DNA from 2 places in the Streptomyces sp. NPDC048297 genome. Region 1 is predicted to be linked to the other one. Evidence: predicted binding sites of a transcription regulator. Region 1 holds the regulator's gene; the other holds the start of a gene.

The links. Region 1 encodes HspR, which represses chaperone genes until heat shock. Its sites were predicted from a motif close to TTGAGNNNNNNNNNCTCAA; they were not measured.
Region 2: lon (endopeptidase La) is a predicted target of HspR. The motif match lies at 12,835-12,853, and genes of this name have one in related genera.

What each region holds. Positions count from the first base shown of each region.
Region 1 covers NZ_JBICZA010000024.1:114,595-129,149, reverse strand. Annotated here, with positions in the region: gene ACGFYV_RS25155 ((Fe-S)-binding protein) at 1-1,507, opposite strand, end outside; gene ACGFYV_RS25150 (MraY family glycosyltransferase) at 1,768-2,799, shown strand; gene dnaK (molecular chaperone DnaK) at 2,894-4,732, shown strand; gene grpE (nucleotide exchange factor GrpE) at 4,729-5,379, shown strand; gene dnaJ (molecular chaperone DnaJ) at 5,416-6,591, shown strand; gene ACGFYV_RS25130 (heat shock protein transcriptional repressor HspR) at 6,599-7,054, shown strand; gene ACGFYV_RS25125 (sugar ABC transporter substrate-binding protein) at 7,318-8,424, shown strand; gene ACGFYV_RS25120 (LuxR C-terminal-related transcriptional regulator) at 8,594-9,655, shown strand; gene ACGFYV_RS25115 (helix-turn-helix transcriptional regulator) at 9,714-10,745, opposite strand; gene ACGFYV_RS25110 (hypothetical protein) at 10,874-11,080, shown strand; gene ACGFYV_RS25105 (hypothetical protein) at 11,086-11,421, shown strand; gene ACGFYV_RS25100 (pyridoxamine 5'-phosphate oxidase family protein) at 11,621-12,082, opposite strand; gene clpB (ATP-dependent chaperone ClpB) at 12,230-14,555, shown strand, end outside.
Region 2 covers NZ_JBICZA010000019.1:26,021-40,575, reverse strand. Annotated here, with positions in the region: gene ACGFYV_RS21625 (styrene monooxygenase/indole monooxygenase family protein) at 1-862, opposite strand, end outside; gene ACGFYV_RS21620 (ATP/GTP-binding protein) at 888-1,544, opposite strand; gene ACGFYV_RS21615 (DUF742 domain-containing protein) at 1,525-1,950, opposite strand; gene ACGFYV_RS21610 (roadblock/LC7 domain-containing protein) at 1,947-2,444, opposite strand; gene ACGFYV_RS21605 (nitrate- and nitrite sensing domain-containing protein) at 2,441-5,296, opposite strand; gene ACGFYV_RS21600 (hypothetical protein) at 5,681-6,469, shown strand; gene ACGFYV_RS21595 (MarR family winged helix-turn-helix transcriptional regulator) at 6,585-7,076, opposite strand; gene ACGFYV_RS21590 (lysozyme) at 7,302-8,126, shown strand; gene ACGFYV_RS21585 (SpoIIE family protein phosphatase) at 8,335-10,242, shown strand; gene lon (endopeptidase La) at 10,383-12,812, opposite strand; gene ACGFYV_RS21575 (spermidine synthase) at 13,168-13,845, shown strand; gene ACGFYV_RS21570 (response regulator transcription factor) at 13,963-14,555, shown strand, end outside.

The DNA.
Region 1 (14,555 bases):
GGAGTTCGGCGAAGGCCTTCGTCGTCTTCTTGGCGCGGTCCTCCAGGGCGCCGGCGCAGCCGACCCAGTACAGGTACTCGACCTCGGTGAGGTCCTCGATGTCCTTGCCGACGACCGGGACCTCGAAGTCGACCTCCTTGGTCCACTCCAGGCGCTGCTTCTTCGCCAGGCCCCAGGGGTTGCCCTTCTTCTCCAGGTTCTTGAGCATCGTGCCCGCCTCGGACGGGAACGCGGACTCGATCATCACCTGGTAGCGGCGCATGTCGACGATGTGGTCGACGTGCTCGATGTCGACCGGGCACTGCTCGACGCAGGCGCCGCAGGTGGTGCAGGACCACAGGACGTCCGGGTCGATGACGCCGTTCTCCTCGGCGGTGCCGATCAGCGGGCGCTCGGCCTCGGCCAGCGCTGCCGCGGGCACCGATGCGAGCTGCTCCTCGGAGGCCTTCTCCTCGCCCTCGGCGTTCTTGCCGCCGCCGGCCAGCAGGTACGGCGCCTTGGCGTGCGCGTGGTCGCGCAGCGACATGATCAGCAGCTTCGGGGAGAGCGGCTTGCCGGTGTTCCAGGCGGGGCACTGCGACTGGCAGCGGCCGCACTCGGTGCAGGTGGAGAAGTCCAGCAGGCCCTTCCAGGAGAACTGCTCGACCTGGGAGACGCCGAAGACGTCGTCGTCGCCCGGGTCGGTGAAGTCGATCGCCTTGCCGCCGGAGGTCATCGGGAGCAGGGCGCCCAGGGCGGTCTCGCCGTCGGCCTTGCGCTTGAACCAGATGTTCGGGAAGCCGAGGAAGCGGTGCCAGGCCACACCCATGTCGGTCCTCAGCGAGACGACGATCATCCAGGTGAAGGAGGCCACGATCTTCACGCCGGCGAAGAGGTAGGTGAGGTTCTGGAGGGTGGAGGCGTCCATGCCCTTCAGCCACGCCACGACCGGGTACGAGATGAAGAACGAGGCCTCGTAGCCGTCGACGTGGTTCTGGGCGCCCTCGAGCGCGTGCAGCATGAAGATGCAGACGCCGACGACGAGGATGATCGTCTCGACGAAGTACGCCTGGCCGGTGTTGGAGCCCGCGAACCGGGACTTGCGGCCCGGCCGGTCCGGCCGGGACAGCTGCCGGATGACGATCAGCGCCAGGATCCCGAGCACCGTCATGGTGCCGATGAACTCGACGTAGACGTTGTACGGAGCCCAGTGGCCGATGACCGGCAGGATCCAGTCGGCCTTGAACAGCTGGCCGAAGGCGTTGACGATCGTCAGGAGCAGTGTGTAGAAGCCGATCGCCACGAACCAGTGCGCGACGCCGACGATGCCCCAGCGGTTCATCCGGGTGTGCCCGAGGAACTCCCGTACCAGGGTGACGGTGCGCTGATAGGGCTCGTCGGTGCGGGTGCCGGCGGGCACGCTCTGGCCGAGCCGCAGGAAGGCGAAGATCTGCAGGAGGGCGCGGAGGAACAGGGCCACGCCGACCACGATCGTAACCAGCGACACGATGATCGCGGCGAGTTGCATTTCGGGGCTCCTCGGGCCTGCGAGGGTCATTACTAAGCGGTAACTTATGCAGTCCGTCTGAGACTACCCTCATCTTTACTCGCACTGTAGTCAGGTGCGCCGTGATCTGGATCGCTGAGGGTCGCCTCAATCGGATCGCCATCGGATCGCCGTCGGATCGCCATCGGATCGGCGAGGGCTGCCTGGATCAGGCGGGCGAACCATGCGATCTGATCGTGTTATTCGTACCGAATTGCTACTTTCGCGCCTAACTTGGAGGCGTGCTCTACGGGATCACCGCGGCCTGTGCCGCCCTCCTCCTCGCCGCCGTGCTCGCGGTGCTGCTGCGGGTGCCCGCGCTCCGGGCGGGCCTCGTCGACCGGCAGGGGCGGCGGCACCGGCCGCGGCCCCTGCCGCTGTCCGGGGGAATCGCCGTCGTGAGTGTCACCTGCCTGGTCGCCTGGACGGGTGAGTGGACGCGGGTCGCCCCGCTCGGGGACGGGGTCGGCCGGCTGCTCCTCGCCGCCGCCGCGGTCGCCCTGCTGGGGCTGGTCGCCGACGCCTGGCGGCTGCGGGCGCGGGTGCTCGTCGCCGGTACGGCGGTGGCGGCGGCCTGCGTGGTGCCGTACGACGAGACGGGCGCCGGGGGCGGGGCGCTGGCCGTGGGGTGGATCGTGTTCTGCGCCCTCGCCTTCAAGGGGCTCGATCACGCCGACGGGCTCGCCGGGACCGTGGGGGTGGTCACCGCCTTCGGAGTGGGGGTCTGTGCCGCCGTCGAGGTGATGGACGGGCTTGCGGTGCTGCTCTGCGTGTTCGCCGCCGCCCTCACCGGCTTCCTCATGCACAACTGGCGCCCCGCGCGGGCCGGACTCGGCGCCGCCGGCGCGCTGTTCACCGGGTTCCTGCTGTCCTCGGCCGCCGTCTTCACGCGCGCGGGGTACGCGCTCGCGCCCACCGCGGGCGTGCTGTTCTGCCTCGGCGCGGTCGCGGGCGCCGACTTCGTGCTCGTGGTCCTGGTCCGGCGGGCGGCCGGCCGGCCGCTGCTGCGGCGCGGGCCCGACCATCTCGCGCACCGGCTGCGGCGGCTCGGTCTCACCGCACAGGGCGCCGTCGTGGTGCTGGGTGCCGGATCGTTCGCCGCGGTGCTCGTGGGAGTGCTCGTGCATGCCGGGTGGATGGGGGGAAGTGCCGTGCTCTGGGTGGCAGGTGGGGCTGCTGTCGCCGTCGTCGTCCTCCTTCGGGTCCGTGTCCAGCAGCCCCGTCGGACCGCATCTGTGCAGGTCAGCGGGCGGTTGCGTGTAAGGAGCGGATAAGAGTTGAGTCGAGTTGGCTCATGTCTGTTGACCCAGCGGGCCGAGTGGTGCACACTTGAGCCTGTTCCACTCAAGTCAGCTGGAGGAATCAACCATGGCACGTGCGGTCGGCATCGACCTGGGCACGACTAACTCCGTCGTCAGCGTTCTCGAAGGCGGCGAGCCCACCGTCATCACCAACGCCGAGGGTGCCCGGACCACGCCGTCCGTCGTCGCCTTCGCCAAGAACGGCGAGGTGCTGGTCGGCGAGGTCGCCAAGCGCCAGGCGGTCACGAACGTGGACCGGACCATCCGCTCGGTGAAGCGCCACATGGGCACCGACTGGAAGATCGAGCTGGACGGCAAGGTCTTCAACCCGCAGCAGATGTCCGCGTTCATCCTGCAGAAGCTGAAGCGTGACGCCGAGGCCTACCTGGGCGAGAAGGTGGCCGACGCGGTCATCACCGTCCCGGCGTACTTCAACGACTCCGAGCGCCAGGCGACGAAGGAGGCCGGCGAGATCGCGGGCCTGAACGTCCTGCGCATCGTCAACGAGCCGACCGCCGCCGCGCTGGCGTACGGCCTCGACAAGGACGACCAGACGATCCTCGTCTTCGACCTCGGCGGCGGCACCTTCGACGTGTCCCTGCTGGAGATCGGCGACGGCGTCGTCGAGGTGAAGGCCACCAACGGTGACAACCACCTCGGTGGTGACGACTGGGACCAGCGCGTCGTCGACTACCTGGTCAAGCAGTTCCAGTCCGGTCACGGCGTGGACCTGTCCAAGGACAAGATGGCCCTCCAGCGCCTGCGCGAGGCCGCCGAGAAGGCCAAGATCGAGCTGTCCTCCTCCACGGAGACCTCGATCAACCTGCCCTACATCACCGCCTCCGCCGAGGGCCCCCTGCACCTCGACGAGAAGCTCACCCGCGCCCAGTTCCAGCAGCTGACCGCGGACCTGCTGGAGCGCTGCAAGACGCCGTTCCACAACGTCATCAAGGACGCCGGCATCTCGATCAACGAGATCGACCACGTCGTCCTGGTCGGCGGCTCCACCCGTATGCCCGCCGTCGCCGAGCTCGTCCGCGAGCTGACCGGCGGCAAGGACGCCAACAAGGGCGTCAACCCGGACGAGGTCGTCGCCATCGGCGCCGCCCTCCAGGCCGGTGTCCTCAAGGGTGAGGTCAAGGACGTCCTGCTCCTCGACGTGACCCCGCTGTCCCTCGGCATCGAGACCAAGGGCGGCATCATGACCAAGCTCATCGAGCGGAACACGACGATCCCGACCAAGCGGTCCGAGATCTTCACCACCGCCGAGGACAACCAGCCGTCCGTGCAGATCCAGGTCTACCAGGGCGAGCGCGAGATCGCGGCGTACAACAAGAAGCTCGGGATGTTCGAGCTGACCGGTCTGCCGCCGGCGCCGCGTGGCGTCCCGCAGATCGAGGTCGCCTTCGACATCGACGCCAACGGCATCATGCACGTGACCGCGAAGGACCTCGGCACGGGCAAGGAGCAGAAGATGACCGTCACCGGCGGCTCCTCGCTGCCGAAGGACGAGGTCGACCGGATGCGCCAGGAGGCCGAGAAGTACGCGGAGGAGGACCACGCCCGCCGCGAGGCCGCCGAGACCCGCAACCAGGGCGAGCAGCTCGTCTACCAGACCGAGAAGTTCCTCAAGGACAACGAGGACAAGGTCCCGGGCGAGGTCAAGACCGAGGTCGAGGAGTCGCTCACCGAGCTGAAGCAGAAGCTCGAGAGCGAGGACACCGCCGAGATCCGCTCCGCCACGGAGAAGGTCGCGGCCGTCTCCCAGAAGCTGGGCCAGGCCATGTACGCCGACGCCCAGGGCGCGCAGGCCGCCGGCGCCACCGCCGGTGCCGGTGAGGCCAAGGACGACGACGTCGTCGACGCCGAGATCGTGGACGACGAGCGCAAGGACGGTGCCGCGTGACGGAGGAGACCCCGGGCTTCGAGGAGAAGCCCGACGTCCCCTCCGGCGCGAGCCCCGACGACGCCGAGCCGAAGGCCGCCCCCGACAAGGGGGCGGCCCCGGCCGGGGACGCAGCAGACGCAGGCCTGGTGGCCCAGCTGGACCAGGTCCGCACGGCGCTGAACGAGCGCACGACGGACCTCCAGCGCCTCCAGGCCGAATACCAGAACTACCGCCGCCGCGTCGAGCGTGACCGGATCGCGGTCAAGGAGATCGCCATCGCGAACCTCCTGACCGAGCTCCTGCCCGTGCTCGATGACATCGGCCGCGCGCGGGAACACGGCGAACTGGTCGGCGGCTTCAAGTCGGTGGCCGAGTCGACGGAGACCGTCGCGGCCAAGCTGGGCCTGCAGCAGTTCGGCAAGGAGGGCGAGCCCTTCGACCCGACGATCCACGAGGCCCTGATGCACTCCTACGCGCCGGACGTCACCGAGACGACCTGCGTGGCGATCCTGCAGCCCGGGTATCGCATCGGCGAGCGCACCATCCGCCCCGCGCGGGTGGCCGTCGCCGAGCCGCAGCCCGGCGCGCAGAACGTCAAGGCCGAGGACGCCGAGGACACCACGGCGGCCGACGACAAGGAGAGCGGTGGCCCGGACGAGGGCTGACGTGAACACTACTGAGGGGAAGGAGGGACGTCGGGGATGAGTACCAAGGACTTCATCGAGAAGGACTACTACAAGGTTCTCGGCGTCCCCAAGGACGCCACCGAGGCCGAGATCAAGAAGGCGTACCGCAAGCTCGCCCGCGAGTTCCACCCGGACGCCAACAAGGGCAACGCCAAGGCCGAGGAGCGCTTCAAGGAGATCTCCGAGGCGAACGACATCCTCGGCGACCCGAAGAAGCGCAAGGAGTACGACGAGGCCCGCGCCCTGTTCGGCAACGGCGGCTTCCGCCCCGGACCGGGCGCAGGCGGCGGCAACTTCAACTTCGACCTGGGCGACCTCTTCGGAGGCGGAGGCGGCGCCCAGGGCGGAGGCGGCTTCGGCGGCGGCATCGGTGACGTCTTCGGGGGACTGTTCAACCGGGGCGGCGCGGGCACGACCCGCACCCAGCCGCGCCGCGGCCAGGACGTCGACACCGAGGTGACGCTCAGCTTCACCGAGGCGATCGAGGGTGCGACCGTCCCGCTGCGGATGACCTCGCAGGCGCCCTGCAAGGCCTGCTCCGGCACCGGCGACAAGAACGGCACGCCGCGCGTGTGCCCGACCTGCGTCGGCACCGGGCAGGTCGCCCGGGGCTCGGGCGGCGGCTTCTCGCTGACCGACCCGTGCCCCGACTGCAAGGGCCGCGGCCTGATCGCCGAGCACCCCTGCCAGGAGTGCAACGGCAGCGGTCGCGCCAAGTCCTCGCGCACCATGCAGGTCCGTATCCCGGCGGGCGTCACCGACGGACAGCGGATCCGGCTGCGCGGCAAGGGAGCACCCGGCGAGCGCGGCGGACCGGCCGGTGACCTGTATGTCACCGTGCACGTCGGCGAGCACCCGGTGTTCGGACGCAAGGGCGACAACCTCACCGTCACCGTCCCGGTGACGTTCACCGAGGCGGCCCTCGGCGGCGAGGTGAGGGTCCCGACCCTCGGCGGCCCCGCCGTCACCCTGAAGCTCCCGCCCGGCACCCCCAACGGCCGCACCATGCGCGCCCGGGGCAAGGGGGCGGTCCGCAAGGACGGCACCCGCGGCGATCTGCTGATCACCGTCGAGGTGACCGTTCCCAAGGACCTGTCGGAGAAGGCTCGCGACGCGCTCCAGGCGTACCGCGAGACGACCGTGGGCGAGGACCCGCGGGCGGAGCTGTTCGAGGCCGCGAAGGGAGATTGAGAGCCCCATGGACACACCGGGCCGTCGACGCAACCCGTACGAACTGAATGAGGAGACCCCGGTCTACGTCATCTCGGTGGCGGCCCAGCTCTCCGGTCTCCACCCGCAGACGCTGCGTCAGTACGACCGTCTCGGCCTGGTCTCCCCGGACCGCACCGCGGGCCGGGGCCGCCGCTACTCGGCCCGCGACATCGAACTGCTGCGCCAGGTGCAGCAGTTGTCGCAGGACGAGGGTATCAACCTGGCCGGCATCAAGCGGATCATCGAACTGGAGAACCAGGTCGCCGCGTTGCAGTCCCGCGTCGCGGAACTGCAGTCGGCCCTGGACGGCGCGGCGGCGGCCATGCAGCAACGCGAGGCCGCCGTCCACGCCTCCTACCGCCGCGACCTGGTCCCCTATCAGGAGGTCCAGCAGACCAGCGCTTTGGTCGTGTGGCGGCCGAAGCGGCAGCAGGGTGAGTGAACAGCGCCATGTGTGAGGGGCCCGGAGAATTCTCCGGGCCCCTTTCGCGTACCGGGCGTGTGCGACCGGGTGGAGGGTCCGTAAAGGGCGCTTGGCGAGGGTTCGTTCGGCGTTCGCAAAGCATTCACAACACGACGCAGGGTGATGTTGTCATCTCGTTAAGTGCATCCTCTTGACGCTCATGTGCCATGCGCGTTGGCTCGTCTGCACACCTGCCGCACAACGGCACCCCTGTCCCGCACGCACCTGAAGTGAGCCGTCGAATGCGTCGTATTGCCTTGTCCGTGGCCGCGTCCACGATGACCCTGTCACTCGCCGGCTGCGGTGTGCTGGGCGCGACGGGGGACGGGGCGAGCGCGAGCCCGACGAAGGGCGACGACATCACCGTGGGGCTGCTGCTGCCGGAGAAGGCCAACACCCGTTACGACAAGTTCGACTTCCCCATCATCAAGAACAAGGTGGCCGAACTGACCTCCCGGAAGGGGAAGGTCGAGTACGCCAACGCGGACGCGGACGCCGCCCGGCAGGCGGGCCAGATGCGGCAGATGATCGACGACCACGTGGACGTGATCATGCTCGACGCGGTCGACTCCCACGCCATCGCCGGCCAGGTGAAGAAGGCCAAGGACGCGGGCATCCCGGTCATCGCCTACGACCGGCTCGCCGAGGGCCCGATCGACGCGTACGTCTCCTTCGACAACGAACTCGTCGGCGAGGTGCAGGCCCGCTCCCTGCTGGAGGCGATGGGGGCGCGCAATCACACCTCCGACAAGATCGTCATGATGAACGGCTCGCCCACCGACCCGAACGCCAAGCAGTTCAAGCAAGGGGCCCTGTCCGAGCTGAGCGGCAAGGTGCGGATCGCGGCGACCTACGACACCAAGGACTGGAAGCCGGAGAACGCCCAGGCCAACATGACCAAGGCGATCGGGCAGATCGGCGCGAACGACATCGCCGGGGTGTACGCCGCCAACGACGGCATGGCGGGCGGCGTCCTCAAGGCCCTGCGCGCCGCCGGCGTCACCACCCTGCCCCCGATCACCGGCCAGGACGCCGAACTGGACGCGGTGCAGCGGATCCTCACGGGCGACCAGTACATGAGCGTCTACAAGTCCTACCCGGACGAGGCCGAGGCCGCCGCCCAGATGGCCGTCGCCAAGGTCCAGGGCAAGGACATCCAGTTCGACGCCCTCACCCAGGACAGGGTGAACAGCCCCACCACCAAGGGCATCCCGTCCAAGCTGGTCCAGGTGAGCCCGCTGACCAAGGACCGGATCAGCGGCACCGTCATCGCGGACGGCATCTACACGGTGAGCGACATCTGCACGCCCGCGTACAAGGCCGCGTGCGCGGAGGCGGGGCTGAAGTAGCCCCGTCACCCCCCATGTTGCTGCAATGTGACGTGCTGGGGCAGGGCGATACCCGGGCATACCCTCCCGTTGCGGCGCCTGTGGCGCGCAGAGCCATGTTGCGGACCCCCGTCGGCGCCGCGCATAGTTGCGCTGCGGAAGTGGCAGCAAGCCGGGGGTGGAATGGGCGATGGCCGGGCACAGGACGGAGGACCATCCTCACGGTGCCGACCGACTGTGCGGGCCGGGGGACCGCTTGTACTCCCGGGCCGTACGCCGGGGCCGGGTGCCACGCACGGACGTCGAGCCGGTGCCCTGCCTGCTGGAGCTGGCCCTGCTGCACCCCGACCCCGACGACATGGACTGGCTGGTGCCCACCTCCCCGCAGGAGGTGATGACCCGGCTGCTGCGCGGGGTCTACGACGAGGTCACCGCGAGCCAGCGCAAGGTGGGTTCGGCCGTCGCCGCCTTCGACTGGTACGCCGGGCTCGGCCGGCAGCCGCAGACGCTGTCGGCACCGGGTGAGGGCACCGCGATCCGGGTCCTGGACGGTCTGTCCCGCATCCAGGCCGCGATGGACGAGGCGACCGACGCCTGCACCACCGAGGTGCTCACCGTGCAGCCCGGCGGCATCCGGCGCGAGGACGAGCTGACCGAGGGACTGCACCGGGCGCTGGCGCTGCGCGGCCGGGGCGTGCGCATGCGCGACCTGTACACCCACGTGGCCCGGCACGGGCAGGGACTGCACAACTACCTGGAGCTGATGGGCGAGGCCGTGGAGGCGCGCACGCTCGACGAGGTCATCGACCGCCTCATCCTCTTCGACCGCACGGTCGCGTTCATCCCCGCCAACTCCGAGCGCACGATGGCCCTTGAGCTGCGCCACCCGGCCCTGGTCGGATACCTGGTGACCGTCTTCGAACGGCTGTGGCGCCTCGCGATCCCGCTGACGGCCCCGCTCCCCGACACCGGTATCGAGGGCATCTCGCACCGCGAGCGGTCCATCGCCGCGCTCCTCGCCGAGGGGCACCAGGACGCGGAGATCGCCGAACGCCTCGGCATCAGCGTGCGCACCTGCCGCGCCCACATCGCCCGGCTGTCGGACACGCTCGGGGCGGCCAGCCGTACCCAACTGGGCGTGCGGATCGCACAGGTCGGCCTGGACGGCCCACCGCGCCCCGGCGGCCCCGCCGTCGTCGGCCTGCCTGGCCTGCCCGGTCTGCCCGACCAGGGGTCGACGAGCATGCGCTGAGGGTCCCTCCGGTGCCCCGGGGCCTGCCTGTGCCTCCCCGTTGCCTCCAGGGCCCTGGCTAGTGCCCCTGGGCCCCTCGCTGGCCCTGTTCCAGCATCCCGGACTGTGCGATGAGGAAGCCGAGCTGGGCCCGGCTGCCGCTGCCGAGCGCCGTGGCCAGCTTGGCGATGTGGGCCCGGCAGGTGCGCACGTTCATGCCCAGCCGGCGGGCGATCGCCTCGTCCACATGCCCCTCCACCAGGAGCTTGGCGATGGAGTGCTGGACGTCGGTGATGCCGTCGGGCGCGGTCTCGTACGGTGTCCCGGCGCTCAGCGGCACCGCGCGGTTCCACATGAACTCGAACACCTTGATGAGGTAGCGGACGAGCCCGGGATGGCGCAGTTCCAGGGCGACCTGGCGGTCCTCGCGCACCGGGATGAAGGCGACGGTCTCGTCGCAGATGATGAGGCGCTCGACCAGCTCGTCGATGGTGCGGTACTCCACCTTGCCGTCCGTGAACTGGTCCACGTAGGCCAGCCGGTCGGCGCTGTAGCGGGCGGTGTGCTGGTACAGCGTCCGGATGCGCACCCCGCGTTCGCTGAGCGGCTTGTCCCGTTCGAGGGCCTCCAGGAGCCGGTTCTCGGGGCTGCGCCAGCCGCCGGGCTGGACGGTGAGCACCTCGGTGCGGCACTGGGTGGTGGCCAGGTCGAGCGCGGTGTTGATGCGGTCGAGGCCTTCGAGGACGGTGATCGCGTGGGTGGGGGCGTGTTCCTGGGCGCTGAGCGCCATGAAGGGTTCGAAGACCTCCGACAGGGACAGGGTCTGCCGGCGCTGCTCGGCGATCTCGCGCTCGATGGGGTTGAGCCGCTGGGCCAGCGCGACCGCCGGCGGGACGGGCAGCAGCCAGGTGGGGTCGTCGGGATCGGCATGGAGGAGGGCGAACTCCATGAGGCAGGGGGCCGCCTCCGTGTCCTCGCGCGGGATGCGGCCTATGCGCAGGGCGTCCGCATAAAGACGGCTCCCTTCTGCACACAGCTCGGTCACCGCGTGGGGATGTGTCGCCCTTGTTCCGTTTGTTGCCAAATCTCCACCCCCCAGGGTCCTGAACATGCAGGAACATGATGCACCGATCGTGTGGCGATGATGTGCCTGAATGAGCCATCGTCTTATCCGACGGGGGAAGAGGGGACTTTCAAGTGAGGACGAAGCCGACTATGCGTAAAAGAATGCTTCGCTCGGTGCTTGTTGCCGCCTTCTCCGCCGTTGTGGCCGTCGGAACGCTGGCTGGCCTCTCCGGTGCGAAGAGCGACACGCACAAGGCGAGCGCCGATCATTCCGTGACCGCCGCGTCCGCCGCGACGACCGTCCCTCTTGACACGCGCTGGGACGCCGCCCCGCTGGACACCAGGTGGGACGTCGCTCCGCTGGACACCAGGTGGGACTGATCGACATGACGATCCCACCCGACGACCGATCCTTCCGTCGCGAAATGGCCACGGCCTACCGCTCGGGCTGGCACTTCATCGATCTGGTCACCGCCATCCCCCACAGCGGTGACTCACTGATGGTGACGGTGTTCGGCGAGCCGGTCGTGGTCACGCGCGACGAGGACGAGGACGTACGGGCCTACCGGTGCCTGCGCAAGCCCCGCGGTGCGCCGCAACCGGTGCGGTGCGCCGTCCGGTACGGAATGATCTTCGTGAACCTCGACCAGCGCGACCACCGGCTCGCCGAGCCGGACGCGGCGGACCTGAGGACCATTACTGCCACCCCCCGCAGTGCCTGACGCGATTCCCCCGTCGCAAAAAGATCGCTCAGGTGCTTCCCCCAGCAGCGGCGTCACCGTGACCTGAACACGGTGACGCCGCTGCAGTTTGTGGCGGAATCTCCGCGTATGGGCGGCGAGGCCGTGTGGCTGAAAATGGTCCATGGCGGATCGGGGCACACCGGTGCAGAAACCATTCGCCTGGGTGCCGGCCGGCCTTTCACCCGTGCCCGAGCGTCCGCTCGACCTCGATCTCGATGACCACCCGGGCGGGGTTCTCCCTGGGCGTCCGCCGGTACCGCTCGGTGTACCGCCGCTCCGCCTCCGCCACCTTCTCCGGCTCGGTGCGCACCCGCGCGCGCCCCTCCAGCGTGGCCCAGCGCCGCCCGTCCACCTGGCACACCGCCACCCGGGCGCCCTCGGGGCCGGCCGCGCGCACATGGGACACCTTCGCGCTCGTCCCGCTCGTGATCACCCTCGCCAGCCCCGCCCCGGGGTCGTAGGTCACCCCGACCGGCACCACGTGCGGGCTGCCGTCGGGGCGCAGGGTCGTCAGCGTGCACAGGTGCCGCTCCCGCCAGAACGCGAGGTACGGGTCGTCGGGGGTGGAGGGGTTCGCGGTGGGCGAGGGTGCCGGTGCGGGCGCGGGCGAGCGGGGATGTGAGTGCGCGTGCGAGGTCATGGCCCGAAACTTAGCGGGAGCGGGGCCGGGTGCGTGACCAAGCATGGTCCCCACATGGTTGAGCGGAATAGACTCAACTTTGTGTATGTTGGCTAAAGCAGTAGTGGGAGACTGGCCGAGGGCCGATGCGGAGGAGGGACAGCGAACGTGGACGCCGAGCTGACCAACAGGAGCCGGGAAGCGATCAACGCGGCCAGCCAGCGGGCCGTCACCGAGGGGCACGCGGATCTGACGCCGGCACACCTGCTCCTCGCTCTGCTGGCGGGGCAGGAGAACGAGAACATCACGGACCTGCTCGCCGCCGTCGACGCCGACCAGGCCGCGGTACGCACCGGCGCCGAGCGCGTGCTCGCGGGGCTGCCCAGCGTGACCGGCTCCACCGTCGCGCCCCCGCAGCCCAGCCGCGACCTGCTCGCGGTCCTCGCGGACGCCGACGAGCGCGCCAAGGAACTCGGCGACGAGTACCTGTCCACCGAGCACCTGCTTATCGGCATCGCGGCCAAGGGCGGCGCGGCCGGCGAGGTGCTCGCAGGCGAGGGTGCCGACGCGAAGAAGTTGCAGGAGGCCTTCCAGAAGGCCAGAGGAGGACGCCGCGTGACCACCGCCGATCCCGAGGGGCAGTACAAGGCCCTGGAGAAGTTCGGCACCGACTTCACCGCCGCCGCGCGCGAGGGCCGGCTCGACCCGGTCATCGGCCGGGACCAGGAGATCCGGCGGGTCGTGCAGGTGCTGAGCCGGCGTACGAAGAACAACCCGGTCCTGATCGGTGAGCCCGGTGTCGGCAAGACCGCCGTCGTCGAGGGGCTCGCGCAGCGGATCGTGAAGGGCGACGTGCCCGAGTCGCTGAAGAACAAGCGGCTGGTCTCGCTGGACCTCGGTGCGATGGTCGCCGGGGCCAAGTACCGCGGTGAGTTCGAGGAGCGCCTCAAGTCCGTGCTCTCCGAGATCAAGGAGTCCGACGGGCAGATCATCACCTTCATCGACGAACTGCACACCGTCGTGGGCGCCGGCGCAGGCGGCGACTCCGCCATGGACGCGGGCAACATGCTCAAGCCGATGCTGGCCCGCGGTGAGCTGCGCATGGTCGGTGCCACCACCCTGGACGAGTACCGGGAGCGGATCGAGAAGGACCCCGCCCTGGAGCGCCGCTTCCAGCAGGTGCTGGTCGCCGAGCCGACCGTCGAGGACACCGTCGCGATCCTGCGCGGGCTCAAGGGCCGGTACGAGGCCCACCACAAGGTGCAGATCGCGGACAGCGCGCTGGTGGCCGCCGCGACCCTGTCCGACCGCTACATCACCTCCCGCTTCCTGCCCGACAAGGCCATCGACCTCGTCGACGAGGCGGCCTCCCGGCTGCGCATGGAGATCGACTCGTCCCCCGTCGAGATCGATGAACTCCAGCGCTCCGTCGACCGGTTGAAGATGGAGGAGCTGGCGATCGCGAAGGAGACCGACCCGGCCTCCGTCGCCCGCCTGGAGAAGCTGCGCCGCGACCTCGCCGACAAGGAGGAGGAGTTGCGGGGCCTGACCGCCCGCTGGGAGAAGGAGAAGCAGTCCCTCAACCGGGTCGGTGAGCTGAAGGAACAGCTGGACGACCTGCGCGGCCAGGCCGAACGCGCCCAGCGCGACGGCGACTTCGACCGCGCGGCCAAGCTGCTGTACGGCGAGATCCCCACGCTGGAGAAGGAGTTGGAGGCCGCTTCCGCGGCCGAGGAGGAGGCCGCCAAGGACACGATGGTCAAGGAGGAGGTCGGCTCCGACGACATCGCGGACGTCGTCGCCGCCTGGACCGGCATCCCGGCCGGCCGCCTCATGGAGGGCGAGACGCAGAAGCTGCTGCGCATGGAGGAGGAGCTGGGCAAGCGCCTCATCGGCCAGACCGAGGCCGTGCGCGCCGTCTCCGACGCCGTACGGCGCTCCCGCGCGGGTGTCGCCGACCCCGACCGCCCCACCGGGTCCTTCCTCTTCCTCGGTCCGACCGGTGTCGGCAAGACCGAACTCGCCAAGGCGCTCGCCGACTTCCTCTTCGACGACGAGCGGGCCATGGTCCGCATCGACATGTCGGAGTACAGCGAGAAGCACAGCGTCGCCCGCCTGGTCGGCGCGCCTCCCGGCTACGTCGGCTACGAGGAGGGCGGCCAGCTCACCGAGGCGGTCCGCCGCCGCCCGTACACCGTCGTCCTGCTGGACGAGGTCGAGAAGGCCCACCCCGAGGTCTTCGACATCCTCCTCCAGGTCCTGGACGACGGCCGACTGACGGACGGTCAGGGCCGCACGGTCGACTTCCGCAACACCATCCTGGTGCTCACCTCCAACCTGGGCAGCCAGTTCCTGGTCGACCCGGTGCTCGGCGAGGCGGAGAAGAAGGAGCAGGTCCTGGAGGTCGTACGGGCCTCCTTCAAGCCGGAGTTCCTCAACCGGCTGGACGACCTGGTCGTCTTCTCGGCCCTGGACAAGGACGAACTGGCCCGGA
Region 2 (14,555 bases), on a different contig from region 1:
CGATGGGGTTGCGGACGGTCGGCGCGTACCGGCCGGCCAGCGTGCCGCCGGCGTCCGTCAGCTCGACCTTGGTGGCCCGCGCGTACTCCCACGGAAGGAACTTCTCCATGAGTTCCAGGGTCAGGGAGAGGTGTTCCGCCGGGTCCTTGACGCCGTTGAAGACGTCGACCGGACCGCCGGGTATGCCCTCCCAGAACAGGATGTCGGCGCGGCCCGAGGTGGTCAGGGTCGGCATGACGAACAGCTCGCCGACACCGGGGACCAGGTTGCAGCGGACCGCTTCGAACTCCGGGTGCTCCGGACGCGGGCCCATGCCGTGCACGTACGCCACCGCGAGGGCGCGCTGCGGCTCGGTGTACGGGGAGCGCTCGGGGTCGCGGGCGAACATGGACACCAGTTCGCCCTTGCCGGCCGCGACGAGGACGAGGTCGTAGGCGCGGGAGAAGTAGTCGAGGTCGCCGACGGCCGCGCCGTGGATGACCAGCTGGCCGCCGCGCTGGGCGAAGGTCTCCATCCAGCCGGCCATCTTGACCCGCTGGTCGATGGACTGCGCGTACCCGTCCAGCTTGCCCACCCAGTCGATGGCCCGCTGGGTCGGACCGGGGTCGTGCGAGCCGGGGGCCGCGACCGAGACGCCGAGTCCTTCGATCTTCGGGGCCTGGGACTCCCAGAAGTTCAGCTGGAGATCGCGCTCGTGCTGCAGTGCGGTGTGGAACATGCACTGCGTCGACATGACCCGGCCGGAGCGGATCTCGTCCGCGGTCCGGTTCGACATCAGGGTGACCTCGTAGCCGTGCGACTGCAGGCCGAGGGCGAGCTGGAGACCGGACTGGCCGGCTCCGACGACGAGTATCTTCCGCATGCGGGTGGTGGCTCCTAGTTCGGGACTACTCGGGGATTTCGTCGAGCGCGTGGCCCACCAGGGCCAGGAGGGTCTCGATCGCCGAGATCCGGCGCCGCGCATCCATGATCATGACAGGGATGTGCGCGGGTATCGTCAGCGCATCCCGGACGTCCTCCGGGTCGAACCGCTCGCTGTTGTCGAAGTGGTTGACCGCGACGACGTACGGCAGTCCGCAGCTCTCGAAGTAGTCCAGCGCCGGGAAGCAGTCCTTCAGGCGGCGGGTGTCGGCCAGGACGACGGCGCCGATCGCGCCGCGCACCAGGTCGTCCCACATGAACCAGAACCGCTGCTGGCCCGGGGTGCCGAACAGGTAGAGGACGAGGTCCTCGTCGAGCGTGAGACGGCCGAAGTCCATGGCGACCGTGGTGGTCAGCTTCTCGGGCGTGTCCGACAGGTCGTCGGTGCCCTCGCTGGCCTGGGTCATCAGCGCCTCGGTCTGCAGCGGCGTGATCTCCGAGACGGCGGTGACCAGCGTGGTCTTGCCGACGCCGAAGCCGCCCGCCACCACGATCTTGGTGGCGACGGGAGCCCTGCTGCGGTCCGTCTGCCAGGACTTCAGGTTCTCGTCGGGATCGGCGAACCGGTCGACGAGGGGGGCGCCTCCGAGGGAGGCGGTGGCGTCAGAGACGGCGGAGTCCACTCAGCACCCTTTCCAGCAGAGCGCGGTCCGGGCGGCCGGTGCCGTGACCGGTTCCGGTGCCGTACACACGGATCTTTCCCTGGTCCGCGAGGTCACTGAGCAGGACCCGGACCACGCCGAGCGGCATCTTCAGCAGCGCGGCGATCTCGGCCACCGTACGCATACGGCGGCAGAGTTCGACGATGGCCCGCATCTCCGGCATGACCCGGGTGCTGAGGGAACCATTCGTCAGTTCCTTGCGCTCCTCGGGGGCTTCGATCGCCGCCGTGCTGGCCACGAACGTCTCCACGAGGAGGACGTGACCGAAGCGGGTACGACCGCCGGTGAGCGAGTAGGGCCGGACGCGGGCGGCCTTGCGGTCGCCGCCGCGCACCGGGAGCTGGTTCGTCTTGGCTGTGCCGCTCATCGGAGACTTCCCGTCGACTCGGCTTCCATGGATTTACGTAGCTCGCTGCGGAGTTCGGGGGTCAGGACGTGTCCGGCACGGCCGACGAAGAGGGCCATGTGGTACGCCACCACGCTCATGTCGCACTCGGCCGAACCGTGCACCCCGAGCAGCGAGCCGTCGCTGATCGCCATCACGAAGAGGCTGCCCTCGTCCATGGCGACCATGGTGTGCTTGGTCGCGCCGTACTCCATCAGCTTGGCGGCGCCGAGCGTGAGGCTGCCGATCCCGGAGACGACGGTGGCGAGGTCGGCGGAGGAGCCGCGGGGGCCCTTCACCGGACGGCTGTTGCGGGACTCCTCCAAGTGGGCGGGGTCCGAGGACAGCAGGAGCAGTCCGTCGGAGGAGACGACCGCGACGGACTGGATGCCGGGTACTTCCTCGATCAGGTTGGTCAGCAGCCAGTGCAGGTTGCGTGCTTCCTTGCTCAGTCCGTAGGTACTGGGCGTGGTCAACTGCTTGCCTCCTCGGCTGGGCCCCCCGTGCTTGGTTCGGTGTGCGACGCGATCTCTGCCTCCACCTCGCGGTAACCGGCCTGCGCGCCCTGGCGGAAGCCGCCGAGTCTGCGGCGCAGGGCGTCGGCGTCCACGGAGGCGCTGCGCTGGCGGGGCGGGGCGGCGGGTGTGGTGATCCTGGGGGTGCGCTTGGGGAGGCCCTTGCTGGTTACCTGCGGCGCGTTGGCCGTTTGCGCCTCGGCTTCGCCTTCGGCGTCGGATTTCCCACCCGCACCGCCCGTGACGGTTTCGTCGTCCAGTGCGGGTGGCCCCTGTGGGGGTACCTCGCCGTCGGCGGCTGCCGGTACGCGTACGCCGTGGGCGGGTGCGCCGTCGGCGGGTGACGGCGCGCGGACGCCGAGCGCGTTCGGGGCCGCCGCCGGCTCGGGGGGTGTCGGGTCCGTCGTGAGGTCCGGGAGCAGGAGCTCCATCGTCGTCTCGGGGAGGGACTCGGGGAAGGACTCGGAGAGGGACTCCGGGAAGGTTTCCGCCGGTTCCTTCGGGCGGGTCGGGGACTCCGTGTCCGCGCGAGTGTGGGTCTCCGTGGGCTCGGGCTCCGCGCCGGACTGTTCCGCGTCGCGTACCGCCCGTTCCGCCAGCGCCACCAGAGGGTCCTTGTCCTTGGCGCGGGCGGGCAGGACGTTGGAGTTGGCCTCGGCGTCGGCGCCGGGCAGGGAGAAGGTCTGGGTGGTGTCGGAGAGGGTGGCCGGGGACGGGACCGTGACGGCCGGGGCCTCGGCGAGCAGGACCCGGGACAGCACGACGACCGCGGCCACCCCGCCCTGCTTCTGCTCGCGCAACTGGACGCGGACGCCGTGGCGGTGCGCGAGGCGGGCGACGACGTAGAGGCCGAGGCCCAGGCCGTCCTGGCCCTCCTGGTCGTACGGCGACTCCGGATCGAAGTCGGCGAGGCGGGAGTTGAGGCGGTCGAGGCGGTCGGACGTCATGCCGATGCCCTCGTCCTGGACGGAGACCATCACCTCGCCGCTCTCCAGCAGCCAGCCGGAGACCTCGACGGGCAGGTCCGGCGGGGAGAACGAGGTGGCGTTCTCCATGAGTTCGGCCAGCAGGTGGGAGAGGTCGTCGGCCGCGAAGCCCGCGATGTGGGCGTGCGGGGGCAGGGCGGCGATGCGGACGCGTTCGTAGCGCTCGATCTCGCTGACCGCCGCGCGGAGCACGTCGACCAGCGGGACCGGGCCGTGGTGCTGCTGGACGTGCTCGGTGCCGGAGAGGACCAGGAGGTTCTCGCTGTGCCGGCGCATGACCGTGGCGAAGTGGTCCAGCTTGAAGAGCGTGGCGAGCCGCTCGGGGTCCTGCTCGCGCTCCTCCAGGCCCTCGATGACCGCCAGTTGACGCTCGACCAGGCCGAGCGTGCGCAGCGCGAGGTTGACGAACGTGCCGCCGATGCCGGTGCGCAGCCGCTCCAACTGGGCTGCGGACTGGGCGAGTTCGGTGCGCAGCTCCTCGCGGGCGTCGGCCATCTTCTGCCGCTGCCCGACCAGGTGCTTGCGGTCGGTCTCCAGCGTGCCGATCCGCTCGTGCAGGGTGACGGCGTGCGCGTGCAGGGCGTTGACCGAGCGGACGACCTGGGCGAACTCGTCGTTGCGGCCGGTGAAGGCGATCGGGTCCTGGGCCGCGGGGTCCTCGGCCCCGGCCAGGCGGGCGGAGCCGCGGCGCAGGACCGACAGGGGGCGGGTCAGGGTGCGGGCCATGGCGGTGGCGATGCCGACGGCGACCAGCATCAGGGCGCCGAGGACGGCGATCCGGATCTCCAGGGCGGTGACGTCGTCGTCCCGGAGCTGGGCCAGGTCCTTGGTGCGGTGGTCGTAGAGGGCCGCCTCCGTGCCGCGCATCAGGTCGATGCGCGCGGACAGGGCCGCGTCCAGCTTCTTGCCGCTGGTCGCCAGGTCGCTGTCGCTGAGCGTGGGCTCGTCGGTGAGGGCGGCGAGGTACGTGTCGGCGGAGTTGACCTCGGGGCCGGTGACCGTGGAGTCGTAGGAGTCGACGGCCGACTGCGGGGCGCCGGCGCGGAAGCCCGCGAGGTCCGCGTCGGCGCGCAGCCGGGCCAGCTGGGCAGCGGCGGTGAGCGCGTCGCGCTGCTTGCGGTCGGCGTCGGTGGGGGTGCTGGTCGTGACGGGCAGGCCGGTGATCGGGTCGATCACGGTCTGCTGGGTGGCCGGCACGCTGAGCGCGGCCAGCAGCAGGCCGCGGGAGGCGGCGGACTGCTGGACGGCGGAGTCCAGTTCGGCGAGCGCGTACGCGCCGGAGCCGGCCCGCGGGGGCATCTTCTCGGCCAGTTGCTCGGCGAGCCGGTGCAGTGCGGTGATGGTGTCCGAGTACGCCTGGTGGGTCTTGAGGGCGCTCGTCCTGCCGGTGAGCGCGGCGTGCCGGACGGCCGCGATGCCGTCGAGGCCCGTGCGCAGCGCGGCCGGGATGTCGGTGTCGGCGCGCAGGTCCTCGACCTGGCGGTCGACCCGGGCGCTGCGCTGCTCGGACGGGGCCTGGGACTTGGGGCGCCCGGCCGCGACGTAGGAGGTGACCTCGTCGCGTTCGTCGGCGAGGGAGTGGGCGAGCGTGAGCGCGTCCTGGGTACGGCCGGCCAGTGTGACCAGTTCCTGGGAGTCGCTGACGTCCGCGGAGGCCGTGAGCAGCGCGGGGGCGCCTGCTGCGGCGATGGCCGCGGCCACCACGGCCACGGCCACGATCAGCCGGTTGCGCACGTGTGTGGGGCGGCCGGTGCCCACGGGGGTCCGCTCGGCGGCCCCCTCGGGGGCCGACTGCCTGCCTGTGCGCCGAGGCCGCTTCATCTGCACCGGTGCTCGCATTCCTGAACTCGTCTACCCAGGGGCCCGGATGGCGCCCCGTGGTCTCGGTGCCAAGTGGTGCGTACACCCGGTTCGTACGGTTTCCGACCCTCCCAGCGCCGGTGGGCGATGGTCGCGCATCACCTGACCCGCCACCCGAAGGAGTGAACATCGGAGGGGAGTTGGCGGGCAAGTTCCTCGGGCGCCTGCTCCGGTCCCGCGCGGCGGGCCGGTTGGACGCGCGGGACTGGCTTTGGCAGTATTCGCCGCCACGCGTTTCCAGAGCATGTCAATTGACCCTAATTCAGGCGCGTGACCTGCGCGGTCGTGCCAATTCGGCTGGGGTTGACGGTCTTTTGGGGAGCCTGTGAAGGGCTCGTGCAGACTGGCTGAATGCGAACCGATCTCGTTTCGGAACCCGGCGACGCCTACCGCCCCAACGAGGACTTCGCCGGTGTCGGGCTACCCGCCTCCGGTCAGGGTGGTTGTGTGATCTTGCTGGACGGGGTGACGCCACCGCGTGACGGCGCGGGGTGTCTGCATTCCGTCCCCTGGTTCACCGCACACCTCGGCGGCGCCCTGACCGAACTGACCGTTTCCGACCGAGATCTGACGCTCCCGGAGATCCTCGCGCGCGCCATCACGTCTACCGCGCAGGCCCACGCTCACACCTGTGACCTTTCTCACCCGCGTACGCCTCAGGCGACCGTCGTCCTGACCCGCTGGTCAGCCGAGACCGTGGAGTACCTGGTCCTGTCCGACTCCACCCTGCTGCTGCGCGCGCCGGACGGCACGGTCACCCCGGTCCTGGACGACCGTCTCGCCCGCCTGCCCCGCTCCGCCCTCGCCACGGACACGCTGGTCGACGCCACGCTGCGCAACAAGGAGGGCGGCTTCTTCACGGCCGCCGCCGACCCCTCGGCCGCCGCCCGCGCGGTCGCCGGCACCGTGCCCCGCTCCGGGGTCCGGGCCCTGGCCGCCCTGACGGACGGCGCCACCCGCTGGACGGACACGTTCCGCGAGGGCGACTGGACGGCCCTCTTCGATCTCCTGGTGAAGGACGGCGCGCGCGCCCTGGTCGAGCGGGTGCGGGAGCTGGAGGAGGCGGACCGCGAGGAGCGGGCGTCCCTGAGGCGCGCCAAGACGCACGACGACGCGTCGGTGGTGTACGTGGAGCTGTGAGCGCGTGGCCGGCGTCCCGGGGCGCCGGAGCCCGGCCGGCGTTCCCGGGCGCCGGGACCGGCCGCTGCGGCACCGCTACTACTCCATGACGCCGGGACCGGCCTCTGCGGCGCCGCTACTTCTCCATGACCCCGTTCAACTGGTTGAGCAGCCGGGCCAGTTCCGACACCTCGTGGCGGTCCCAGTGGGCGAGCTGGCTGACGTAGCGGGCGCGGCGGGCCTCGCGGACCCGGCCGACGCGACCGCGGCCCTCGTCGGTGAGGGTGACCAGCGAGGCGCGGCCGTCGGCCGGGTCGGGCTCGCGGGCGACCAGGCCCAACTCCTCCAGGGCGCGCAGCTGACGGGACATGGTGGCCTTGCCGACGCCGATGTAGCCGGCGAGGTCGGTGGCACGCTGGCCGCCGAGTTCGTCGAGCCGGATGAGCAGGCCGTACGCGGAGGACTCGAGGTCGGGATGGACCTCGCGGGCCATCTCGCCCTGGTTCGCGCGGGCGCGCCGGAACAGTACGGTCAACTCCCGCTCCAGCGACAGGAATTCCTGGTCCGCGACGCCGGGCGTCACCTCGGCGGCGACGCCCTGTACGTCGCCGTTTGCGTGCTCGTGCACGTCAGCACCCCTGCTTGGTTTCGCGATCCTGAAAGTTTCCGTCGAACGCCGTCGTTGCCGCAGCTCCGTCAGTATTTCGCAGGCGTAGACCAACGGCAGCCACCGGACCCCCTTCCCTTCCACTATCTACGTGCGTAGCTTTTTCACGAAGCACCAAATGGCATGCCCACGCCAGTGGGCCGGCGGTCACCACACGGTCCCCCCACCTCTTCTCGGAGGAACGTCATGCCCGTGCACAGACCCGGCTCCATCCGCCCGCGTCCGCTCGCCGTCCTCGTCACGGCCCTGCTCGCGGCGCTGTCGCTCACGCTCCCGCTCACCACCGCCCAGGCCGCGACCGTCCCCGCCCGCGGCTCCGCCCACATGGGCATGGGCGTCCTGGCCCACGACGGCCAGGACGGCTCCCCCGTCTCCGGTGACGCCACCCAGACCGAGGGTGTCGACGTCTCCAGCTACCAGGGCAACGTCGCCTGGAGCACGCTGTGGAACAGCGGGGTCCGCTGGGCCTACACCAAGGCCACGGAGGGCACGTACTACACGAACGCGTACTTCGCGCAGCAGTACAACGGCTCGTACGACGTCGGCATGATCCGCGGCGCGTACCACTTCGCGACCCCGGACACCACGAGCGGTGCCACCCAGGCGAACTACTTCGTGGACCACGGCGGCGGCTGGTCCCGCGACGGCAAGACGCTGCCCGGCGCGCTCGACATCGAGTGGAACCCGTACGGCGCCGCCTGCTACGGCAAGACGCAGAGCGCGATGGTCACCTGGATCCGCGACTTCCTCACCACCTACAAGGCGCGCACCGGCCGGGACGCCGTGATCTACACGGCCACCAGCTGGTGGACCCAGTGCACCGGCGACTACGGCGGCTTCGCCGTGAACAACCCCCTGTGGATCGCCCGCTACGCCTCGGACCCGGGCACGCTCCCGGCGGGCTGGTCGTACTACACGATGTGGCAGTACACCTCGACCGGCCCGACGGTCGGGGACCACGACAAGTTCAACGGCGCCCTGGACCGGGTCCAGGCCCTGGCCAACGGCTGAACCCAACAGCACGCGGAAGCGGCGGCCGCCCCCGGGACGGCCGCCGTTCCCGTGCGCTGTTCCCGCCCACGGGCGGGCGTACTCGGTCGTCGGCGGGGTGGTCCCGGTCGGCGGTCGGTGGGGTTCGTGCTGCGTTGGTGCTCCGCGCCGGGCGGGATCATGCTGGTCAGGAGAGGCCTGCCTGCCGAGCTAGGCGAGATGAGCGGCGATGGAGCGACAGTCGACGTACACGGCCACGGCCACCATCGATGAGCAGGGGATCCTGACCGGCTGGAGCGAGGGCGCCCAGCGGCTGCTCGGCTACGAGCCCTCGGCGGTGGTCGGACGGCCGGCCACGGGACTGCTCGCCGCGGAGAGTGAGGCCGCCTGGAGGGAGCTGGCCGGGCAGCAGCGCTGGAACGGCACCGTGCCGCTGCGGCACCGGGACGGCCGGCGCCTGGATCTCGGCCTGCTCGCGCATCGCCGTACGTCGGGCACGGGGCCCAGCGACTGGCTGGTGGTCACCGCCGTACCCGCCCGCCCGCGCCCGCCCGAGGGGGTGCCGCTGGAGGAGTGGGCCTTCCTGCAGTCCCCTTTCCCGCTCGGCATCTTCGACACCGACCTGCGTCTGATGCGCGCCAACCGCCGTCTGGAGCGGGCGCTGTCCCTGCCCGAGGCGGCGATCCGGGGACTGCGGCTGACCCACATCGTGCCCGGCGCCGCCGGTGAGGAGGCAGACCGGGCGATGCGCCGGGTGCTGGAGACCGGCCGGCCGCAGGAGGTGCCGGCCCTGCTCGGCGCGGACGCGGACGCGGACACCGGCGGGCCCACCGTCCTCACCCCGCTGAAGGACGCCGACGGCCACGTGCGCGCCGTCTGCCTGGCCACCCACCAGCACGCCGCCCAGGGCCCCGCCCCCGTACAGCGACCCGAACCGCACCTCGCCGCCGAACCACACCTCTCCGCGGAACCGCCCGCCTCCGCCGAACCGCACCGCACCCGCCGCTACTCACGCACCCGCGGCACGAACCTGTCCCTCCGGCGCAGCCTGCTCCCGCACCCGCTGCCCGACCAGGACGCGCTGGAGCTCGCCGCCCGCTATCTGCCCGCCGCCACCCGGGCCGGGGTGGGCGGCGACTGGTTCGACGTGATCCCGCTGTCCGGAGCGCGGGTCGCCCTGGTGGTCGGCGACGTCGTCGGGCACGGCATCCACGCCTCCGCCACCATGGGCCGGCTGCGCACCGCCGTCCGCACCCTGGCCGACGTCGACCTGCCCGCCGACGAGCTGCTCACCCACCTCGACGACCTCGTGCTGCGCCTGGCCGCGGACGAGGGCGTCGCGGACCCGGCCGGCGAGTCCGCCGGCGGCATCGGCACCACCTGTCTGTACGCGGTCTACGACCCCGTCACGCGCCGGTGCACCGCGGCCCGTGCCGGTGCGCCGCCGCCCGCCGTGGTCACCCCGGACGGCGCGGCCCGGTTTCTCGACGTGCCCGCGGGTCCGCCGCTGGGGCTCGGCGGGCTGCCCTTCGAGGCCCTGGAGACCGAGCTGCCCGAGGGGAGCCTGCTCGCCCTCTACACGGACGGGCTGCTGGAGGCCCGCGACCACGACATCGACGAGGAGCTGGACAAGCTGTTCGCCGCGCTCGCGCGCCCCGCGCCGACCTTGGACGCCGTCTGCGACCAGGTCCTCGACGACCTGCTCGACCACCGTCCCGAGGACGACATCGCCCTGCTGGTCGCCCGCACCCGGGCGCTGCACCCCGGCCGGGTCGCCACCTGGGAGCTGGACAGCGCCCCCAGCGTCGTCGGCCGCGCCCGCCAGCACGCCGACGAGCAGCTCTCCGCCTGGGGGCTGGACGAGGCCGCCTTCAGCACCGAGCTGATCGTCAGCGAGCTGGTCACCAACGCCATCCGCTACGGCCGGCCGCCCATCCGGCTGCGGCTCATCCACCAGGACTCCACCCTGATCTGCGAGGTCTACGACTCCAGCGGCTCGACCCCGCACATGCGGCGCGCCCGGATGTTCGACGAGGGCGGCCGGGGCCTGCTCCTCGTCGCCCAGCTCACCGCCCGCTGGGGCACCCGGCACGACCGGATCGGCAAGACGGTGTGGGCGGAGCAGCGGGTGGGCTGAGCGGAGGGCGGGCGGAGCAGCGGGTGGGCGTGGAATGACCGCTGCCCCGCCGCGCGGACGCGGCGGGGCAGCGGGGTCGTGCATCGGTCACCTGTCGTGCCTCGGTCACCTGTGGCGGCGGGCGGTGTTCACCTGTGGTGTCACGCGGCGACCGGCACCTGGGGCTCCGCCCCGTTCGTGGCGGGCGCGAGCGCCAGTTCCAGGACCTGGCGGACGTCGGTCACGGCGTGGACGTCGAGCTTGTCCAGCACCTCGGCCGGGACGTCGTCCAGGTCGGCCTCGTTGCGCTTCGGGATGATCACCGTGGTGATCCCGGCCCGGTGCGCGGCGAGCAGCTTCTGCTTGACGCCACCGATGGGCAGCACCCGCCCGGTCAGCGAGACCTCACCGGTCATCGCCACGTCGGTGCGGACCAGCCGCCCGCTGAGCAGCGACGCCAGCGCCGTCGTCATGGTGACGCCCGCGCTCGGACCGTCCTTCGGGACCGCGCCCGCCGGGAAGTGGATGTGCACACCCCGGTCCTTCAGGTCGGCCACCGGAAGCTCCAGTTCGGCACCGTGACTGCGCAGGAAGCTCAGCGCGATCTGCGCGGACTCCTTCATCACGTCGCCGAGCTGGCCGGTCAGGGTCAGGCCCGCCGCGCCCGTCTCCGGGTCGGCGAGGGACGCCTCCACGTAGAGGACGTCGCCGCCCGCGCCGGTGACCGCGAGGCCGGTCGCCACACCCGGGACCGCCGTACGCCGCTCGGCCGGGTCCTGGGCGGACTCGGGCACGTGGTGCGGGCGCCCGATCAGAGCGCGCAGATCCTCGTCACGTACGGTGAACGGCAGTTCCCGCTCGCCGAGTTCGTGCTGGGCCGCGACCTTGCGCAGCAGCCGCGCGATGGACCGCTCCAGGGTGCGCACGCCCGCCTCGCGGGTGTACTCGCCCGCGAGCTTGCGCAGCGCGCTCTCGTCGAGCGTGACCTCGTCCGTGTTCAGGCCGGCCCGCTCCAGCTGGCGCGGGAGCAGGTGGTCACGGGCGATGACGACCTTCTCGTCCTCGGTGTAGCCGTCCAGGCGGACGATCTCCATACGGTCGGCGAGCGCCTCCGGGATCGCCTCCAGGACGTTGGCGGTGGCCAGGAAGACCACGTCCGACAGGTCGAGTTCGACCTCCAGGTAGTGGTCCCGGAAGGTGTGGTTCTGCGCCGGGTCGAGGACCTCCAGCAGGGCCGCCGACGGGTCGCCCCGGTAGTCGGATCCCACCTTGTCGATCTCGTCCAGCAGGACCACCGGGTTCATGGACCCGGCCTCCTTGACGGCACGCACGATCCGGCCGGGCAGCGCGCCGACGTACGTACGACGGTGACCGCGGATCTCCGCCTCGTCGCGGACGCCGCCGAGGGCGACGCGGACGAACTTGCGGCCCATCGCGTGCGCGACGGACTCACCGAGGCTGGTCTTGCCGACACCGGGCGGGCCGACGAGCGCGAGCACGGCACCGCCGCGGCGCCCGCCGATCACGCCGAGGCCGCGCTCACCGCGGCGCTTGCGCACGGCCAGGTACTCGGTGATGCGCGCCTTCACGTCCTCCAGACCCGCGTGCTCGGCGTCCAGGATCGCCTTGGCGCCCTGGATGTCGTAGGCGTCCTCGGTCCTCTCGTTCCACGGCAGTTCCAGGACGGTGTCCACCCACGTGCGGATCCAGGAGCCCTCGGGGGACTGGTCGCTGGACCGCTCCAGCTTGTCGACCTCCTTGAGGGCGGCCTCGCGGACCTTCTCGGGCAGGTCGGCGGCCTCCACGCGGGCGCGGTAGTCGTCGGACTCCTCGGCGGAGTCCTTGGAACTGTCGCCGTTCAGCTCGCGCAGTTCCTTGCGGACCGCTTCCAGCTGGCGCCGCAGCAGGAACTCGCGCTGCTGCTTGTCGACGCCCTCCTGGACATCCTTGGCGATGGTCTCGGCCACGTCCTGCTCGGCGAGGTGGTCGCGGAGCGCTTGCGTGGCGAGCTTGAGGCGGGCCACCGGGTCGGCGGTCTCCAGCAGTTCGACCTTCTGCTCGGTGGTCAGGAAGGGCGAGTAACCGGAGTTGTCGGCGAGCGCGGAGACGTCCTCGATGGCCTGGACACGGTCCACGACCTGCCAGGCGCCGCGCTTCTTCAGCCAGGCGGTGGCAAGTGCCTTGTATTCCTTGACGAGTTCGGTGACCTGGCCGGGTACCGGCTCGGGCACGTTCTCCTCGACACCGGCGCCCTCGACCCACAGTGCGGCACCCGGACCCGTGGTCCCGGCACCGATGCGCACGCGTGAGCGTCCGCGGACCAGCGCGCCCGGGTCGCCGTCGGCCAGCCGGCCGACCTGCTCCACCGTGCCGAGCACACCGGTCTTGGCGTACGTGCCGTCGATACGCGGAACCAGGAGCACCTTGGGCTTGCCCGGAGTGGACCGCACGGCGGCCTGGGCGGCCTCCACCGCGGCACGTACCTCGGCGTCGCTCAGGTCCAGCGGGACCACCATGCCGGGCAGCACGACCTCGTCGTCGAGCGGCAGCACAGGCAGGACGAGCGTGAACGCCATGGACTCATCAGCCATGATCTCCCCTTTGGCAGTCAACTTGAGCTATGTGGACTCAATGCGTGGGGCTCCGCCGATGTTCCCGAGTTGGTGTTCGCTGTGAGCGATCAGTGGGTCACGGTGGGGTCTTGGCTGGTGAGGGGGGTGGGGGCGGGATGACGCCTAAGGGGGTGGGGGGTGATGGCTGTACGCGGGTGCGGGTCGGGGGTGGCTGGTCGCGCGGTTCCTCGCGCCCCTTAGGGGGACTCGGTCGCCCCCGGTCGAAGGGTTGAGGGGATTCGCGGCGGCCTCGCAAGGGTCGGCGCGGTCGCATCGGCCGCCGGTCATCCGTAATTCCCGTGAACGTCAGGTCCGGTTCGAGCAGGATGGCCGTATGACTGGCGTGTACGACACCCCTGTTGTCCTGGACCGGCGCGAGGGCCCCTACGGGGAGGTGGTGCTGCGCAGACACGGGGATTTGCTCCAGATCATCGCCAACGGCTGCTTTCTGATGGACACGTCCGACGGGCGCTCGGAGCGGCTGCTGATCGACGCCGCGCGGGACGCGCTGGACTCCCGCCCGGCGCCGAACGTGCTGATCGGAGGGCTGGGAGTGGGATTCTCGCTCGCACACGCGGCGGCCGACCCGCGCTGGGGACAAATCACCGTGGTGGAACGGGAACCCGCCGTCATCGACTGGCATCGCACGGGTCCCCTGTCCGAGGTGTCCCGCGAGGCGCTCGCCGACCCGCGCACCGAGATCGTCGAAGCGGACCTGATCGCCTACGTCAATGAGACTTCGGACACGTTCGACGCCCTGTGTCTCGACATCGACAACGGCCCCTCCTGGACCGTCACCGAGGACAACGACAGCCTGTACGGACCGGCCGGACTCGCCTCGTGCGCAAGGGTGTTGAGCCCCGGCGGGGTACTGGCTGTATGGTCTGCCGAACCCTCTCCGGAATTTGAAGGAACCATGCGGAATGCCGGGTTCCAACAGGTGCGTACCGAAGAAGTGCCCGTTGCCCGGGGCGTTCCCGACGCGGTGCACCTCGCCGTCCGCCCTGGATAGCGACGGAACGCCCGGTCCCCGTAGGGTGCATCCCTGACGCGGATCATTCAAGCGTCGATGCAGTCATGGGATCACCCCACGGATTCCGGAAAGCAACATAGGCAACAGGGGCGGGCGATGGAGCAGACACACACCTCCCAGAACGGCGCGGCGACCACCACTCCGGGAGCGCAGCGCCGAGTGCTGGTCGTCGAGGACGATCCCACGATCGTCGACGCCATCGCGGCCCGGCTCCGCGCCGAGGGATTCCTCGTGCAAACCGCGTCCGACGGTCCGGCCGCGGTCGACACGGCCGAGGCCTGGCAGCCCGACCTGCTGATCCTCGACATCATGCTGCCGGGCTTCGACGGGCTCGAGGTCTGCCGGCGGGTCCAGGCGCAGCGGCCGGTGCCGGTGCTGATGCTGACCGCGCGGGACGACGAGACCGACATGCTGGTCGGCCTCGGGGTCGGCGCGGACGACTACATGACCAAGCCGTTCTCCATGCGGGAACTGGCCGCGCGGGTGCACGTCCTGCTGCGCCGGGTGGAGCGGGCCGCGCTCGCCGCCGCCACGCCGCGCTCGGGCATCCTGCGCCTCGGCGAGCTGGAGATCGACCACGCGCAGCGCCGGGTGCGGGTGAAGTCCGAGGACGTCCACCTGACGCCCACCGAGTTCGACCTGCTGGTGTGCCTGGCGAACACCCCGCGCGCGGTGCTCTCCCGGGAGCA